2 linked regions of the Lacrimispora indolis DSM 755 genome follow. Each later gene encodes a partner of the first gene's protein in a complex. Links are inferred from orthologs where the notes say so. Each region holds a gene or a part of one and is shown in the gene's direction. Other genes may lie near its edges.

Evidence for each region.
Region 2: the proteins of metK (region 1) and groL are in contact, whole or in part, in a cryo-EM structure (PDB 8P4O), measured with the Escherichia coli proteins. The link is inferred for Lacrimispora indolis DSM 755 from one-to-one orthologs.

What each region holds. Positions count from the first base shown.
Region 1 is NZ_AZUI01000001.1:2,422,203-2,431,711, forward strand. The notes cover bases 2,982-5,912. They hold metK (methionine adenosyltransferase), read left to right. Parts: upstream 2,982-3,818; coding sequence 3,819-5,006; downstream 5,007-5,912. Other genes in these bases: K401_RS0111715 (alanine/glycine:cation symporter family protein), read right to left, coding at 2,982-3,090; K401_RS0111725 (PTS mannitol transporter subunit IIBC), read left to right, coding at 5,453-5,912. In the rest of the region: K401_RS0111705 (carbohydrate ABC transporter permease), read left to right, coding at 1-718; K401_RS0111710 (carbohydrate ABC transporter permease), read left to right, coding at 731-1,606; more of K401_RS0111715, read right to left, coding at 1,705-2,981; more of K401_RS0111725, read left to right, coding at 5,913-6,832; K401_RS0111730 (PTS sugar transporter subunit IIBC family protein), read left to right, coding at 7,100-8,449; K401_RS0111735 (BglG family transcription antiterminator), read left to right, coding at 8,439-9,509. UniProt on the Escherichia coli protein: Catalyzes the formation of S-adenosylmethionine (AdoMet) from methionine and ATP.
Region 2 is NZ_AZUI01000001.1:429,167-438,592, reverse strand. What follows is about bases 3,294-6,141. They hold groL (chaperonin GroEL), read left to right. Parts: upstream 3,294-3,831; coding sequence 3,832-5,451; downstream 5,452-6,141. Other genes in these bases: K401_RS0102045 (DUF6106 family protein), read left to right, coding at 5,684-6,141; K401_RS0102055 (co-chaperone GroES), read left to right, coding at 3,456-3,746. Outside these bases: rhaM (L-rhamnose mutarotase), read left to right, coding at 1-192; K401_RS0102070 (L-rhamnose isomerase), read left to right, coding at 220-1,470; rhaD (rhamnulose-1-phosphate aldolase), read left to right, coding at 1,484-2,311; K401_RS30930 (hypothetical protein), read right to left, coding at 2,408-3,085; more of K401_RS0102045, read left to right, coding at 6,142-6,193; K401_RS0102040 (peptide ABC transporter substrate-binding protein), read left to right, coding at 6,412-8,079; K401_RS0102035 (ABC transporter permease), read left to right, coding at 8,269-9,207; opp3C (oligopeptide ABC transporter permease), read left to right, coding at 9,204-9,426.

The sequences.
Region 1 (9,509 bases):
CTTGTTCCGCATATCCATGTGGAATCTGTTCCGCATCTGGCTGATCGGCGGATTGATCGTCATGTCCCTGGGTCTTTTATTTGCGGTCATCATAACCAGCGGGATACGTTTTAAAAGCTTTTTCAGGGCAATGATCTATCTTCCCAACGTAGTCAGCGCGGTTGCCCTTGCCACCATGTGGCTTCAGTATGTATACAGCCCTAAGTTCGGTCTCCTTAAAAATGTATTTTCAGCCATGGGACTTAAAGTTTTGTCCAAGGTCCAGTGGCTTGATAATGATCATAAATTCATGGCCTTGCTTGTTGCGTACTGTTTTGGCATGGTTGGATATCATATGCTGATATTTGCAAGCGGAATCGAACGGATCGGGGATGACTACTATGAGGCGGCTACCCTGGATGGGGCAAATAAGGTAAACCAGTTCCGCTATATTACCCTTCCCCTGTTAAAAGGGGTGTTTAAAACCAACATTACCATGTGGAGCGTCACCTCAGTAGGTTTCTTCGTCTGGTCTCAGCTGTTCTCAACGGTTACGGCGGATACCCAGACCATCACCCCCATGGTTTACATGTACATGATGATCTTTGGAGCCGGCAACAGTATGACGGAACGGAATGCTGGCTTGGGAGCGGCAATCGGTGTTCTGTTAAGTATTTGTGTGGTAGGGGTCTTCCTGATATGCAATAAACTGATAAAAGATGATGATCTGGAATTCTAAGGAGGGGAATCTATGGCTAGAAAAGGAAAGTTTATGGAGCCATTTAACTGGAAGAGAGAGCTTAGGCTTTTTCCGGGATATCTGCTCCTGATTGTTTGGATTTTATTTACCGTTGTACTGCTGGGCTGGGTGGTGGCCGCCAGCTTTTCTACCACAAAGGCCATTTTTTCAGGCCATGTCCTGTCCCAGGGGATTCATTTTGAAAACTATGCAAAGGCATGGACCAATTCCAATGTGTCCGCTATTTTCTTTAATTCCCTGATGTATTCTGTTATTTCGTGTACGCTTCTGGTATTGATCTGTGCGCCTGCTGCGTACGTTCTGTCCCGTTTTAGATTTGCAGGGAATAAAATGATCCAGACCAGCCTGGTATCCGCCATGGGCGTGCCTGTGGTCATGATCGTTCTTCCCCTGTTCAGCCTGATAGCCGGTATGAACGTATTGAACAACTACATTGCCAATAAGGCGGTTCTGATCTTCCTTTACGTGGGGATCAACGTTCCTTATACAACGATTTTTCTTCTCACATTTTTTGCCAATATTTCCAGGGCTTATGAGGAAGCGGCTGCCATTGACGGCTGTCCTCCCATGAGGGCATTCTGGCTGATCATGTTTCCCATGGCCCAGTCCGGGATCATAACGGTAACAATTTTCAATTTTATCAATATATGGAATGAGTATTTTATTTCCCTGATTTTTGCAAACTCCGACAGAGTGCGGCCGGTTGCGGTGGGACTGTATTCCATGATCAATTCCATGAAATATACGGGAGACTGGTCAGGAATGTTTGCCTCGGTTATCATCGTATTTCTTCCGACCTTTATCCTTTATATCTTTTTGTCGGAGAAGATCATCGCCGGCATTACAGGAGGCGGGGTCAAGGGTTAAAATTAAAAAAACTCCTGCCTTACGTGGGATTGCGGGATAAATAATTTATTGGCAGAATTATTTTCCCCAGTCCATGACAGGCAGGAGGTTTTCCATTTTTATTTGTCCACCACAGGAATCGGTGTTTCGTCCCTTTCGTCTAAGTGGTTTAAATAATATCTGGTATCTTTTGCCACGACACCTGACAGAAGGAGTACAGCTACCAGGTTGGGGATGGCCATCAAAGCGTTTAAGATGTCGGAGATAGTCCAAACCAGATCCAGAGACAGCACAGGGCCTACAACTACAATAGCCACAAAGATGACCTTATAAGGCAGCATGCCCCTGGCGCCGAATAAATACTCACAGCAGCGCTCCCCGTAATAAGACCAGCCGAGAATGGTGGAATAAGCAAAGGTGATGATGCCGATTACCAGGATCACCGGCCCCAGGACAGGAATCTGGCTGAAAGCGGCAGTGGTCATCTGTCCGCCGTTTTGGATCATATCCATGTTGATGTTGGGATTTTTCATTATGGTTGAAACCAGTACCAGACCGGTCATAAGGCAGACGACAACCGTATCCCAGAAGGTGCCGGTTGAGGAAACCAGTGCCTGACGCACCGGATTTCGAGTCTGTGCGGCCGAAGCCACCAGCGGTGCAGAACCCATACCGGATTCATTGGAAAACAGGCCGCGGGCAATACCATACTGCATGGCAAGCATAATGCCGCGTCCGACCAGACCGCCGGCAACCGCGCCGGGCTGGAAAGCCAGGGTGATGATCGCCTTCAGTGCAGGTATGATGAAGTCAGCGTTGATAAACAGAATGATCAGGCAGCCGGCCACATAGAAAATGGCCATAAACGGCACAAGCTTTTCGCACACAGTTGCAATGGACTTGATGCCGCCGATAATGACTACAGCGGTAATCGCGCCGAAGACAAGGCCGATTACAATGCGCGGGATAGGCAGGGGCACGTTGTTTTCAATGATCTCGGCAATGGCGTTGATCTGTGTGCCGCTTCCAATGCCAAAGGATGCAAACAGAGCAAACAGTGCAAAGAGTATGCCCAGCCATTTAAGACCCAATGCCCGTTCCAGCACATACATGGCTCCGCCCTGCATGCGGCCGTCCCTGGTCTGAACACGGTATTTGACCGCAATCAGGGATTCTGCATATTTGGTGGCAATGCCGAATACACCGGTCAGCCAGCACCAGAGAACAGCGCCCGGACCGCCTAAGAATACTGCCGTACCAACACCCACAATATTGCCCGTGCCTATGGTGGAAGCGAGGGCAGTGGTCAGCGCCTGAAACTGGCTGACCTCTCCAGGTGAATCAGGATCTTTTGTTACGGACAGCTTAATGGCTGTTAAGGTTTTGCGCTGGATAAAGCCCGTGCGCACGGTCATAAACAAATGGGTGCCAAACAGCAGCACAATCATGGGTATCCCCCAGATTGCCGAGTCCAGCTTGTTAAAAAATTCAACAACTGCTTGCATTAATTTCTACTTCCCTTCCTTAATGATTTTTGAAATAAAAAAAGTGGGAGATACTCCCACTCACAAAAAAACAGAGATAATGCGATATTCCAAAAAGAAAGGGAAAAAATCGCCTCTGTCCTTTTGCCTGAGAGTTTCGCGCCTAAGCGCTTGCCCCTTCGGCCCCTGCATGATTGCAGATGTCTCCAGAGTGCCATCCGTCCACGGTCTGCGCTGGGCGCACTCCACAGATTTCATATGGCGAACATTTAAAGAATGGTGTCATTATACAATAGTGATTAAATTTTTGCAAGAACTTTATCCATTTCGCCAAAGGATAGAATTCCCTTGACAGCAGTTTTTAAATACGTTAAAATGTACTTGCAGTATATGCTGCTTACAATTGAATAACAAATGAAAAGTACGTAATATCCCTTATTCAGAGTGATGGAGATACAAAGGATCTGTGAAGTCACGGCAACCCCGACCGGTAATGATGGCGTTTCGCCACAAAGCGCGATTGGAAGGTGCCAACCTGAGCGAGAAATCGAGCAATAAGAGGATTTGATACATTGTTGAATCAAGTCCGCGTTGCTGCGGACTTTTCTTTTTGTTATTCCCCCATATCATATAAGGAGGGATGACGTAGGGGTATACCTGTAAGCCCTAAGAGTGAGGGCAGAAAGGAAAACACCCTGCGGCATGCCTGCATGCCCAAAGTACATGGGTAAGAAGGAGGAAATGACAACATGGAAAAATTATTATTCACTTCCGAGTCCGTTACAGAAGGACATCCGGACAAAATGTGCGACCAGATATCTGATGCGATTCTGGATGAGATGTTAAAGCAGGATCCCATGAGCCGTGTGGCCTGTGAAACCTGCTGTACCACCGGGCTTGTCATGGTCATGGGAGAAATAACCACCCATGCCTATGTGGACATTCAGAAGGTGGTGCGGGAGACTGTAAGGGAAATCGGCTATGACCGTGCAAAATACGGATTTGACTGCGATACCTGCGGCGTTATGGTAGCCTTAGATGAGCAGTCTGCAGACATTGCCTTAGGCGTTGACCGGGCTTTGGAAGCAAAGGAACACAAGATGTCTGACGAAGAGATCGATGCCATTGGAGCAGGAGACCAGGGAATGATGTTTGGCTTTGCCAGCAATGAAACGGAAGAATACATGCCTTATCCCATCGCTCTTGCCCATAAGCTGGCTCTTAAGCTCACAAAGGTCCGCAAGGATGGAACTCTGACCTATCTCCGTCCTGACGGAAAGACTCAGGTAACGGTGGAATACGATGAGAACGGCAAGCCTCTCCGCTTAGATGCGGTGGTTTTGTCCACTCAGCACGATGAGAACGTGAGTCAGGAACAGATCCATACTGACATTAAAAAATATGTATTTGATGAAGTTCTGCCGGCAGAGCTGGTAGATGAAAATACCAGTTTTTATATCAATCCCACAGGCCGCTTTGTTATCGGCGGACCTCACGGCGACAGCGGCTTAACAGGCCGCAAGATCATTGTAGACACCTACGGCGGTTATGCCCGTCACGGCGGCGGTGCATTTTCCGGCAAGGACTGCACTAAGGTGGACCGTTCCGCTGCTTATGCGGCCCGTTATGTTGCAAAGAATATAGTGGCAGCAGGCTTAGCCGGCAAGTGTGAGATCCAGCTTTCCTATGCCATCGGTGTGGCTCACCCCACTTCCATTATGGTGGATACCTTTGGAACCGGAAAACTGAGCAATGAAAAGCTTGTGGATATCATCCGTCAGAATTTTGACTTACGTCCGGCGGGAATCATTAAGATGCTGGATTTACGCCGTCCGATCTACAGGCAGACGGCGGCTTACGGCCATTTTGGCAGAAACGACTTAGACTTACCCTGGGAAAAGCTTGATAAGGTTTCCCTTTTAAAAGAATATTTATAATTTTTATTATATGAGAGGGATGCCCCAAACCAGCTGATCCATTGCTGGTGAGCGGCATCTTTTTCTATATGGATCAAAGCAGGAAAACTTTCTGTTCTTATACTCTGTTTCTGCCATAAAAGCTTTATTTCTCCCATTTTCCCCATGAGATCAAATCTTATAAAGCTGATTTCCATAAGACTGATTTAAGGCTGATTTTTTATGAGAAGTCCCTATGTACAAGGCCTTGAAGCCGGTTGTAAGAGAGGCTTAAGAGGGAATAGGACAAAGATTTTATATTTTTTTAATATTTGGCACTAAAACTAGCGCCAAATCCCAGTTTCTTCGTGTTGAAATCTGAAGCTCATATTGATTATAATAAGGCTATGAAAAGGAATTGATTGGCCAATCATACCTTCCACGGATCACACAGTAAATACTATATAATGAAGTGAGGGTATGTAAATATGAAAGAGAAGGTACAAGTATTTGGCCGCTTTTTAAGCGGTATGGTAATGCCCAATATCGGTGCATTTATTGCATGGGGACTGATTACGGCATTGTTTATTCCCACCGGCTGGTATCCCAATGAGACGCTGGGGGCATTGGTTTCCCCTATGGCCAGCATGCTGCTGCCGCTTTTGATCGCATATACGGGCGGTACGGCAGTTTATGGACAGCGAGGCGGCGTGATCGGCGCAATCTCAGCCATGGGCGTAATTGTTGGTTCCAGTGTTCCTATGTTTATCGGTGCAATGATCGTAGGACCGGTCAGCGCATGGGTGATCAAGCAGTTTGACAAAAAGATAGAGAACAAGATCCCTGCCGGATTTGAGATGCTGGTAAATAACTTTTCCATGGGTATCATCGGCGCCATCCTGACGCTTATCGCCCTGAAGGGAGTTGTACCTATTGTTGAGGTGCTGAACCGGGTAATGGAGGCAGGAGTTGGATTCTTCGTGGACAATAGGCTGCTTCCTCTGGCAAGTATCTTCATTGAACCTGCCAAGGTTCTGTTCTTAAACAATGCTATCAACCATGGAATTCTTTCCCCTATGGGAATCCAGCAGGTAGAAGAAATGGGAAAATCCATTTTCTTTCTTCTGGAAGCAAACCCGGGACCTGGACTGGGCGTTTTACTGGCTTACTGCCTTGCAGGTAAGGGATCTGCCAAGAGTTCTGCACCCGGCGCCATTATCATTCACTTTTTAGGCGGAATTCATGAGATTTACTTCCCATATATCCTGATGAATCCTCTTTTACTTCTGGCGGTTATGGCAGGCGGAGCCAGCGGGATCTTTGTATTCCAGCTCCTTGGTGTGGGATTGACCTCACCGGCATCTCCCGGAAGTATCCTGGCTGTTCTTGCAATGACACCAAGAGGCGGTTACTTTGGCGTGCTGGCAGGTGTTGCTGTAGCGGCTGCAGTTTCCTTTGTTGTTGCTCTTCCTCTGCTGCGGTTTACCGGAAAAGGCGGGGAACTGGAGGAATCTAAGGATAAAGTGAAACAAATGAAGCAGGAGTCCAAGGGAAATCAGACTGCAGAAAAGAAAACAGTATCTGGGGGAAGTGTTAAAAAGATCGTGTTCGCCTGTGATGCAGGTATGGGTTCCAGCGCTATGGGCGCAACCGTATTGAAAAAGAAGCTGGCGTCAGCAGGGCTTGGAGATATTGAGGTGGTTCATTCACCGGTGTCCTCCATTCCCCAGGATGCCCAGATCGTGGTGACTCATAAGGAATTGAAGGAACGTGCGGCTCACAGCAATCCTGAAGCCCAGCTGGTTCTGATCACCAATTTCATGGCAGCTCCGGAATACGATGAGTTAGTGGAATCCTTAAAAAAATAAACAGGCAAAAATATAGAATAAAAAGACAGCCTTTCTGGTATCCTATTGTAAACCATGGTATAATGTACACGAAAGCGTTGAGCAGTGCGAAATAAGGCAGGAATAAAATTTCGTTGTGCTTGCACATAAGAAATTTTATTCCAGTCTTATTTCATAGGGCGAATGCCCGTGAGCTGGTAAAACCTGCGGTTTTACCAGCTCCGCTGCGGAGCTATAATACAATGCTTATAACTTATGTATATTGGGTTCAAAAGGGGAATTACATAGATGAAATTAGCAGGGAGAGTACTGAAGTATTACAGCAGAGTGATCGCTGAGTGCATACCTTTGTTTGTGACAGCAGGGCTGCTGCCAGTCTTTTCAGCAGGCATATTCCAGAATGAGCACCTGTATGAAATGTCCAATATTTTGTCCTTTCTGGTGATTCCGGTGTTTATGGGATACAAAGCAGGCACAGTGTGCGGCGGGGATGTCGGCGGTTTGGCCGGCACCCTTGCCGCCTCTGCTGTTGTTATGACAGAGCCTGCTTCTGCCATGATCTTGTCTGCCCTGGCAGGCAGCATCGCAGGTTTTCTCTGCCGGAAGGGGCTGGACCGGATCAAGGACCGGATTCCCGCTGGGTTTGAGATGCTTTTTACTAACTTATACTTAGCGATGCTGGGGCTGCTGGCAGGGGCATTGGCCTATTTCATGCTGATACCGGTAGCGGAATGGCTGATCACTTTATTGGGAAATGGCTTATCATTTATGATAGAAAAGGGAATCATCCCTTTTATCAGCTTTGTGGTAGAGCCTTTAAAAATTATCTTTTTTAATAACTGGATCAATCACGGCTTTTTCCTTCCGTTGGGGCTGGAACAGATGAAAACAAAAGGCAGTTCCATTTTGTTTCTCCTGGAGACCAATCCCGGGCCGGGATTTGGGATCCTTCTTGCCCATGCCCTGGTTTACCGGGACATGAGAAAGAAAATGGTTTCCAGCCTCATTATACAGTCTCTTGGCGGTATTCATGAGGTTTATTTTCCGTATGTGCTGTCAAATATCAGGCTTCTGCCTGCTGCCATAGCAGGCAGCATTGTGGGAAATTACTGTTTTATGATAACCGGCAGCGGACTGTTGGGTCCGGCTTCCCCAGGGAGTATTATCACCATTATGATCATGGCGGATAAAAAGCATTGGCTGGGGATTCTTTTGGGAATTTTGGTTTCCGCCGCAGTGACCTGCCTGCTGGCCTGTCTGATCATGTCGGGAAAGAAGGGGAAAGCAGTCTCCCATGAGGAAACTATACAGAGGAACGAAGAGGTGCAGATGAAGACGAAGAGAATGGAACATGCCAGAATATATTTTGTCTGTGATGTGGGCATGGGCTCCAGTGCCATGGCCGGTGCTCTGTTTAAGAAAAGGCTTAAGCTGGAAGGCCTGACAGGTGTGGAGGTATTCCATGTGTCGGCTGACCGCATTCCGGCTGATGCAGATGTCATTGTCTGTCAGAAGGATTTTGCCCGTTTTTTATCAGGAATTGATAAACCGTGCTTTACTGTGGATAATTTAACGGATATGTCCGGTTATAAAGAGCTTCTGAACTGGTTAATGGGAGGTGGAGAAGATGGCAGGTAATGATTTTACTCCCAGGATGCAGCAGATCGTCCTGGCTCTTTTGGATGAGAAGAGTCCTGTTCCAGTAAAGCAGCTTGCAGATCAGATCCATATCAGTAAAAGAACGGTACAAAGAGAGCTGGAATACATTCCAAGGGCATTAAAAAAGTATGGGCTGACCTTTTGCTCCAAGACAGGGACCGGAATCTGGCTGGAAGGGGACCGGGATCAGATGGAAGCCTTAAAGGCTGAGCTTGAAGCAGATGATGCCCTTGATGTTTCCGACCGCATCGAACGCCAGAAGCGGCTGATCCTGGAAATCCTCAAGGACAAGACCTTAAAAAAGCTGTATTATTACAGTGACTTATTCGGGGTCAGCGAGGCCACTGTCAGCTCGGATTTAGAGGCGGTAAAGGAATGGTTTCACAAGTATCATCTGGAAATAAAGAGAAAGCCTGGGTACGGCGTGTTTATTGAGGGCAGCGAACGGGATTTCCGCCGGGCCCTGCGGGTGTTTATTGATGAAAACATCCATACGGAGATCATACAGGAAATGTATGAGGACAGGAACCAGTCCGTGCTAAAGGTGATTCAGAATAAAAGTGAGAGGAATATTTACAGGATCCTTGATGACGATATTGTAAAACGGGTGACAGCCTGTATTTTAAGGATACGGGATAAGCGCATACTCAATCTGACCCAGGATTCCTATCTTGGGCTGGTGATTCATGTGGCAATCGCGGTGAACCGGATCCGCAGGCAGGAGATCATTGAGGAAAATCCTCTTATGGCGGACTTTCTGCAAAATGACCAGGACTATGATCTGGCGGAGACCATCACCAGATCCCTGGAAGAGGAATTTCAGATTCAGATTCCGGAAATTGAATGCGCTTATATCTGTCTGCATATCAAAGGCTCTAAGATCCAGCAGCTGAATATTGACGAGAAGTCAAGAAGTGAGATCGAGGAGTCCAGGGAACTGTGGGAAGTGGTCAATGAGATGATCGACCGCTATGACGACAACCTTGCCTACCTGTTAAAGCAGGATGAGGAATTTGTGATCCAGGGCCTGATCGCACAT
Region 2 (9,426 bases), 2.0 Mb from region 1 along the record:
TCCATTTTCTTAGATGAGGAGACCAATGTCCTTTACGGGTATATTGAGATCGAAGATGAAGAGAAATGGGCGGAATCGGCTGATACTCCCATCAACCGGAAATGGTGGGATTTCATGGCTGATATCATGAAAACCAACCCGGACAACAGTCCTGTTTCCATTGGTTTAAAGCCTGTATTTCATTTGGATTAATTAAATCGTTAAAAGGAGAAGAGAGCCATGACAATAAAAGAAAGATATGAAGCAGCAAGGGAAGCATACAAAGCCGTCGGCGTAAATACGGATGAGGCATTGGAAGCCTTAAAAACGATCCCCATTTCCATGCACTGCTGGCAGGGAGATGACGTGATGGGATTTGATGGGGATGGAGCCTTATCAGGGGGAATTCAGGCTACAGGCAATTACCCTGGCCGGGCGAGAAATCCTCAGGAGCTGATGAGGGACATGGATAAGGCGCTGAGCCTGATCCCTGGAAAGCACAGGATTAACCTTCACGCAAGCTATGCTATATTTGAGGAGGGAGAATGGGCGGACCGGGATCAGCTGGAGCCGAAACACTTCACAAAGTGGGTGGAGTTTGCAAGGGAAAGAGGGATCGGCATTGACTTTAATCCCACCTTGTTTTCCCATCCAAAGGCGGAAAATGCCACCCTGTCCAGTGAAGATGATGAGATACGGAGCTTCTGGATCAGACACGTGCAGGCGTGCCTCCGCATTTCTGAGTATTTTGCAAAGGAGCAGGGGACTCCCTGTACCATGAACATCTGGATTCCCGACGGGTTTAAGGATATACCGGCAGACCGCACTTCCCCAAGGGCGAGATTAAAGGATTCTCTTGATCAGATCCTTTCCATTGACTACGATAGGACCAAGGTATATGTGGCTGTGGAATCCAAGGTATTTGGGATAGGAATGGAAAGCTGCACCGTTGGTTCCCATGAGTTTTATATGAATTACGCCTCCAAGAATGATATCCTCTGCCTGCTGGACAGCGGCCATTATCATCCCACGGAGGTGGTGTCTGATAAGATATCTTCCATGCTCCTGTTTTTTGACAAGGTGGCCCTTCACGTAACAAGGCCGGTGCGGTGGGACAGTGACCATGTTGTGCTGTTTGACGATGAAACAAAGGAGATCGGGAAGGAGATCATACGGGGCGGGGCGGACCGCATCCTTCTGGCCCTTGACTTTTTTGATGCAAGCATCAACCGCTTAAGCGCCTGGATCGTTGGAATGCGCAACATGCAGAAGGCTCTTCTGAATGCCCTTCTTCTTCCCAATGAAACCCTTAAAAGGTTACAGGAAGAACGCAATTTTACGGAGCAGATGATGCTTCAGGAGGAGCTTAAGCTTTATCCGATAGGCGATGTTTGGAACTACTTTTGTGAGATAAACGGAGTGCCTGCAAAGGAAGACTGGTTTGAAGAGATATGCTGCTATGAAAAAGAAGTGCTGCTTAACCGGAAATAAGGAGAAAGATAATATGAAGATGTTAGATACGGAATTTGTAAAAAGCTTTATCCGCTTATGTGATGACGGCTTCCGTCAGAACTGGCATGAGAGGAACGGCGGCAATTTAAGCTACCGCATCAAGCAGTCAGAGGTGGAATCCATAAGAGAAGGCTTTACGGATGCAAATCCCTGGCAGCCCATCGGCACCAGCGTGAAGGGTCTGGCAGGAGAGTATTTTATGGTAACAGGAAGCGGAAAATACTTCCGCAACGTGATCCTGGATCCGGAAGCCAATACCTGTATTATTGAGGTAGATGAAAAGGGCGAGAATTACAGGATCCGCTGGGGTCTTATAAACGGCGGGCGTCCTACCAGTGAGCTTCCTTCCCACCTTATGAACCATGAGGTCAAAAAAGAGGCCACGGCTGGAACGCACAGGGTGATCTACCATGCCCATCCTGCCAATATAATCGCCCTTACCTTTGTCCTGCCCTTGGAGGATAAAGTGTTTACCAGGGAATTATGGGAGATGGCTACGGAATGTCCGGTGGTTTTCCCTGCCGGCGTAGGTGTTGTGGGCTGGATGGTGCCTGGCGGACGTGATATTGCAGTGGCTACCAGCGAATTGATGAAGAAGTACGATGTGGCTGTCTGGGCCCATCACGGCCTGTTTGCTTCCGGAGAGGATTTTGACTTGACTTTCGGCCTTATGCATACTGTGGAAAAATCTGCGGAGATTCTTGTTAAAGTGCTTTCCATCCGTCCGGATAAGCTTCAGACCATTACGTCTCAGAACTTCCGGGACTTAGCGGTGGATTTTAAGGTGAATTTACCGGAAGAATTCCTGTATAAGAAATAAACTGTGATTTAGGAAATGCGGCAACAGCATTGAAAAAAGCCACTGCAGAGCGAGCGCTTTCCAGTGGCTTTTCCCAGGTTCCATTACTAAATTGTTTTAATCTATTTCTTCTTCCACAATGGTAGTGGTTTCATCGGCCAGTTCCTTAATCGCCGCTCCGGTAGATTGGGCTGCTTCTTTAGTGGCCTCAAATCCGTCCTTTGCTGCCTCCTTTGCCGCCTCAAACCCCTCCTTTGCTGCATCTTTGGCTGTCTCAACAGCTGTTTCCGCTGTTTCCATTATAGAGTCCGCTGCCTCTGTGGCCTCTTCTGCCAGACGGTCTGCGGCTCCGGCAGCATAATCCAAACCGCCATCTGAGCTGTCTTCTTCGTCATCTAAATACGTATCTGCCTGTTCTTTTGCGGATTCAAACATGTCCTTCGCTGTAAAAGCCATAGCAGAAGCCGCTTCCTTTGCCGTATCGGAGACAATACTTGCCGCATCCTTAACCAGGTTTTTTGCCGCACTCACCGCATCCTTGGCAGCATCTGCCATATGGTCAGCGGCGACCTTAAATTCATCCTTATTGGCATGTAAGGAAACATAGTTGCGGTTCATCGTGCTGTCAATTTTGGAAATGTCGTCATTCCCTTCATCTTCAAAATCATGGAAATTTTCTTCCAGTTCTTTGTGGAAGGATTTGTATTTTGTAAAATAAGAGATACCGGCGGCAACAACGCCGGCCACAGTGGCCAGTGCCACAAATTTCCCAAACCCATTACCCTTTTTTGCCATTTGAAACACTCCTTTCCTTATTACCGCCCGTGTATTCTGGACATAACGGTATGCTTAAAAGGCGCTTTTTTATTAACGCCTGTGCATTTTAAACATAACGGAATGCCTGTAAGGCTCTTCATTCTATGTTATTGTAATACGTTCATAGAAAAAAATAAAGGTATATAATAAGAAAATTTCTATAAACTATGTAGGTAAAGGAGAAAATACCGCAAATATGGTAAAAATGTAAAAAAAATATAAAGTTAGCACTCAACTATTGACAGTGCTAATAATGAGTGATATAACTTAGTATGTGAATAAAATAAAACTTCTTTCGGAAGGCCAAAAGAAAGAAATAATAAGCAGAAAGCTATGAGGAGGAATTGCAATGAAATTAGTACCATTATTTGACAAAGTTGTGTTAAAACCATTGGTTGCAGAGGAGACAACAAAGTCCGGTATTGTTCTGCCGGGTCAGGCAAAAGAAAAACCCCAGCAGGCGGAAGTTATCGCAGCAGGACCAGGCGGTCTGGTAGACGGCAAGGAAGTTACCATGCAGGTTAAAGTGGGCGATAAAGTAATCTTCTCCAAATATTCAGGAACAGAAATAGAGACCGGAGAAGACGATGAGAAATATGTAATCGTCAAGCAGAGTGATATTTTAGCAGTGATCGAATAATTTTAGAAGGCAATACTGAAATCATAACAGATAGTTTTAGATAATACGTATTTTTATTTTTAGAAGAAAACTGGAGGAATGAATCATGGCAAAACAGATTAAATATGGCGTAGATGCCAGAAAAGCACTTGAGTCCGGAGTTAATCAGTTAGCAGATACCGTTCGTGTAACATTGGGACCTAAGGGAAGAAACGTTGTACTGGATAAATCCTTTGGCGCACCTTTGATCACAAACGATGGTGTTACCATTGCAAAAGAGATCGAGCTGGAGGATGCCTTTGAGAATATGGGCGCTCAGCTTGTAAAAGAAGTTGCTACAAAGACCAATGACGTGGCCGGTGACGGTACCACAACTGCAACTGTTCTGGCTCAGGCTATGATCAATGAAGGAATGAAGAACCTGGCAGCAGGCGCAAACCCAATCGTTTTAAGAAAGGGTATGAAAAAAGCCACAGAAGCAGCAGTAGAAGCTATTGCAAAGATGAGCGAGCCGATCAAAGGCAAGGCATCCATCGCAAGAGTAGCAGCTATTTCCGCATCAGATGATGAGGTTGGCGAGATGGTAGCTGACGCTATGGAGAAGGTTTCCAACAACGGTGTTATCACCATTGAAGAATCCAAGACCATGAAGACAGAGCTGGATCTTGTGGAAGGTATGCAGTTTGACAGAGGTTATATCTCTGCTTATATGTGCACCGATATGGAGAAGATGGAAGCTAATTTAGACGATCCATACATTCTCATTACAGATAAGAAGATCTCAAACATTCAGGAGATCCTTCCTTTATTAGAGCAGGTAGTTCAGTCCGGCGCAAGACTTCTCATCATCGCAGAAGATGTGGAAGGCGAGGCTTTAACCACCTTAATCGTTAATAAATTAAGAGGTACCTTCAATGTCATCGCTGTAAAGGCTCCAGGCTACGGCGACAGAAGAAAAGAGATGTTACAGGATATCGCTGTTTTAACAGGCGGTACCGTGATTTCCGATGAATTAGGCTATGAGCTTAAGAATGCAACCCTTGATCTCTTAGGACGTGCAAAATCCGTTAAGGTTCAGAAGGAAAATACCGTGATCGTGGACGGCTGCGGCGATAAGGAAGCAATCACCGCAAGAATCGGCCAGATCAAGGGCCAGATCGAAGAGACCACTTCTGATTTTGACAGAGAAAAATTACAGGAAAGACTAGCAAAATTATCCGGCGGCGTAGCAGTGATCCGTGTAGGCGCTGCAACAGAGACCGAGATGAAAGAAGCAAAGCTTCGTATGGAAGACGCTTTATCCGCAGCAAGAGCAGCTGTTGAGGAAGGCGTTATCGCAGGCGGCGGTTCTGCTTACGTTCATGCGATCAACCAGATCGAAGACACTGTAAAGGAACTGGAAGGTGATGAGAAGACCGGAGGAAAGATCATCTTAAAGGCACTCGAAGCTCCTTTATACCACATCGTAGCCAATGCAGGTCTGGAAGGAAGCGTCATCATCAATAAGGTGAGAGAGTCCAAGGTGGGAACCGGCTTTGACGCATACAAGGAAGAATACGTTGACATGGTGGAAGCAGGCATCCTGGATCCTACAAAGGTCACCAGAAGCGCCCTTCAAAATGCTACCAGTGTTGCATCTACCTTATTGACAACAGAGTCCGTTGTTGCTAATATTAAAGAAAAAGCACCTGCAATGCCAGCACCAGGCGGAATGGATATGATGTAACATTCACGAAAGCAATGAGCAGTGCGAAGCGGAAGATGAAAAAAATTTCGTTGTGCTTGCACATAAGAAATTTTTTCCATCTTCCGCTTCCCAGGGCGAACGCCCGTGAGCGGGTAAAGCCTGCGGCTTTACCCGCTGCACTGCGGATTTCCGGTATAACAAACATCTTTTGAATCGGGACAGGCTGCGCCGTAAGAAGCCATGCAGGTAAGAGGAAAGGACCCAGATCGTTATGAATGAAATGTATGCAGAATGGCTAGTGAAGCGAAAGTCTCCGGCCTATACCATGTTGATAAAAATTGCGATGGGAATCCTGTGCGTGATCGCGTTTTTCCTCTCCATGTCTCCGGTTTTCGGGATCTTTGGAGTGCTCATCCTGCTTGCTGCCGTTGCGGCCGCTTATTTTGTATTCCGCAACAGTGAAGTGGAATTTGAATACCTGTATGTGACCAATACTCTTTCCATTGACCGGATCTACGGCAGAAGCAAGAGAAAGAAAGCCTGGGAAGGTTCCATGGAAGAGATTAAGATCGTTGCTCCTACCGGCTCCACAGAAGCCAGGGATCACGAAACAAAGAATATGAAGTTACTGGATTTTTCTTCCCACGCACCGGGAGCAAAGACTTATACATTAATAAGCCAGGCCGGTGCCGAAACGACCAAGATCATATTTGAACCTAACGATAAGCTGCTTCAGTGTATGAGGATGACGGCGCCGCGTAAGGTTGTGAAAGCAGTATAAAATAAAAAAGGAATCAGATGTTTTATTAAAACATCTGATTCCTTTTTTATTTTTACAAAAGTTTCTTAAAGAAGTTATTTTGCCGGATACATCGGTTCAAAGCCGTAAAATCTTCGTTGACAACCCCTTAAAAATTTGGTACACTAGTGTAATTGATTAGAGCGTTAAAGTTTTTGAAAAAAAACGTTAACGCTTAAATAATTATGAGGAGGACGAAGATGAGAAGTAGCAAAAAGTTAATCAGTTTCCTGTGTCTGGCTGCCATGACATTAAGCCTGGCCGGATGTGGGGCTTCAAAGCCGGCGGAAACGAAATCAGAAACAAAGGAATCCGCGGCAGATGCAGCGAAGGCTGGCGGAAATGTATTGAATGTGCACATCGACGTGGAAGTAGCTTCCATGGATCCGCAGATTGCGGTGGATGGAACTTCATTTGAAGTAATCGCAGATGTGACAGACGGTCTTTATGCGTTGGCGGAAGACGGAAGCGCTGTTCCTGCATTGGCGGACAAGATTGAAAAAAGTGAGGATGGATTAACCTACACCATCACTTTAAAAGATGCCAAATGGTCCAATGGAACCCCTGTTACAGCAAATGACTTTGTATTTGCATGGAGACGTCTGGTGGATCCTGCAACTGCCAGTGAATATGCATTTATGGGCGGCATTGCAGGCATCAAAAATGCAGACGCCATTGGCGGAGGCAGTGTGGCACCGGATCAATTAGGGGTAACTGCCGTTGATGAAAAGACATTGGAAATACAATTAGATAATCCGGTTCCTTATTTTGAATCCCTGATGGCATTCCCGGCTTTTTATCCGGTAAATGAGGAATTCTTTAAAAAATGCGGGGATACCTTTGCAACATCCCCGGAAACAATTTTAAGCAACGGCCAGTTTGTAATAACTTCTTATGAACCGGCAGCAACCACAATTGAATTAGTTAAAAATGAAAATTACTGGGATGCAGCTGCGGTTAAGCTTGACGGTCTTAAGTATCAGGTAATTAAAGACAGCCAGCAGGTAATGCTTGCTTACCAGAATGGTGATCTGGATACTGCTATTCTTTCCGGAGAGCAAGTAGAGCAATTCCAGGGTGACCCTGAATTTACGAATATTATGGCCGGATATTTATGGTATCTTTCTCCAAACCTGAAAGTAGCCGGGCTGGAAAACTTAAATCTCAGAAAGGCACTTGCCCTTTCTTTTGACAAAAAGGCAATTGTTAATAACATTTTAAAAGACGGTTCTATTGTGGCAGACTTTGCAATTCCTACCGGTCTTGCAACCGGTCCTGACGGCAAAGATTTCCGTGACGGAACAGCTACTTACCTTTCAACCGACAAAGCAAAAGCATTAGAATACTGGAATGAAGCCAAGAAAGAGCTTGGGGTAGAAACCCTTACATATTCCATGATTGTAGAAGATACAGAATCCGCCCAGAATGTGGCCCAGTTTATTCAGGCTGAGGTTCAGACAACCCTTCCAGGCATTACGATCAACTTGGAAGTTCTGCCGAAGAAAAACAGAGTAGAGAGAATGCAGGAAGGTGAATTTGAAATTGCCCTGACACGCTGGGGACCGGACTATGCAGATCCTATGACATATGAGAATATGTGGATCACCGATGATCCCAACAACTATGGTTTCTGGTCAAATGCAGAATACGACGCAATCATTGAGTCCGCGAAAAAAGGAGAACTGGCACTTGATCCGGCTGCCAGATGGGAAGCTCTGAAAAAAGCGGAAGGCATTGTTATGGATGATGCAGTTATTTTCCCCATCTACCAAAAGGGCAATGCTGTTATGATCAAGAGTAATGTTAAAGGCATTGAATTCCATTCAGTAGCAATTAACAGAGTATTTAAAAATACAACAAAAAACTAATACCATAATCACAGCTTTATTGAAAGACGCTTATAAGGCGGATAACCGCAGTACGCGGCCCGGCCTGTATTCAATCAAAAGTTGCTTGTATACGGTTTCATACGGTCATGCAGGCAACTTTTTGAATTAAGGGCAATGGGAAAGGAAGTTATTATGGTAATATTTACTTAGAAAGAGAAGTAATATGATATGAAAAAATATTTGCTTAAGCGAGTAGTTGTTTCGATAATTACCTTATTAGCCATTTTAATCATATTATTTTTAATGCTGGAGTTTATGCCGGGATCTCCGTTTAATGATGAAAAGTTAACGGCAGATCAGATCGCCATATTAAATGCAAAATATGGACTTGATAAACCGGCATTCCTTCGTTTTATAAATTATATGAAAAATATGCTTACCGGGGATTTTGGAGTTTCCTATACCATATCTAAAAACACACCGATTTCACAATTACTGCAGTCTCGTTTACCCATATCTGTCCGCATCGGAGGACAGGCAGTTTTACTTGGAACTGTCATAGGTATAATTTTAGGCATTATAGCTGCGCTTAAACATAATACCATATGGGATACCTTAACAACGGTTGTTTCCGTTTTAGGAGTGAGCCTGCCTTCTTATGTTTTTGCACTGGCGTTATCTTATTCCCTTGGTTTTAAATTACGGTGGTTCCCCCTGCTTTATGACATAACCGCTCCTTTAAAATCTTCCGTTTTGCCGACTGTATCACTATGTATGTTTACCATAGCAACGGTAGCACGATTTACCAGAACGGAAATGCTGGAAGTGCTTGGATCGGATTATATGCTTTTAGCAGAAAGTAAAGGAATAAGCGGGTTTCAGTTAATATTTAAGCATGCCTTAAGGAATGCTCTGATCCCCATTATTACCGTGCTGGCTCCGTTGGTTGTAGGATTGATGACAGGAAGTCTGGTAGTGGAAAAAATATTTTCCATACCGGGAATTGGAAGCTTGCTGGTAACAGCAATACAGGCCAATGATTATAATGTTATTCTTGCATTATCCTTTATTTACAGTGCCATGTACATTGGAATCATGTTATTTGTAGATATTCTCTATGGTATCATTGACCCCAGAATACGATTGGCGAAGGGGGGAGCATCATGACAGATTTAAACGAAAATAAGCCTTTTACAGCTCATGACTTTGAATTTCTGCATAAGGATTCCATATCAAAGGTGGATCAAAATTATTCCAGTCAATCCTATTGGAAAGATGTATTTCAGCGTTTCATAAAAAACAAGGGTGCTGTTATCAGCCTGATAGGCATTGTTTTAATCATCATGCTGGCAATTTTTGCGCCTCACTGGACAGCGTATACATACG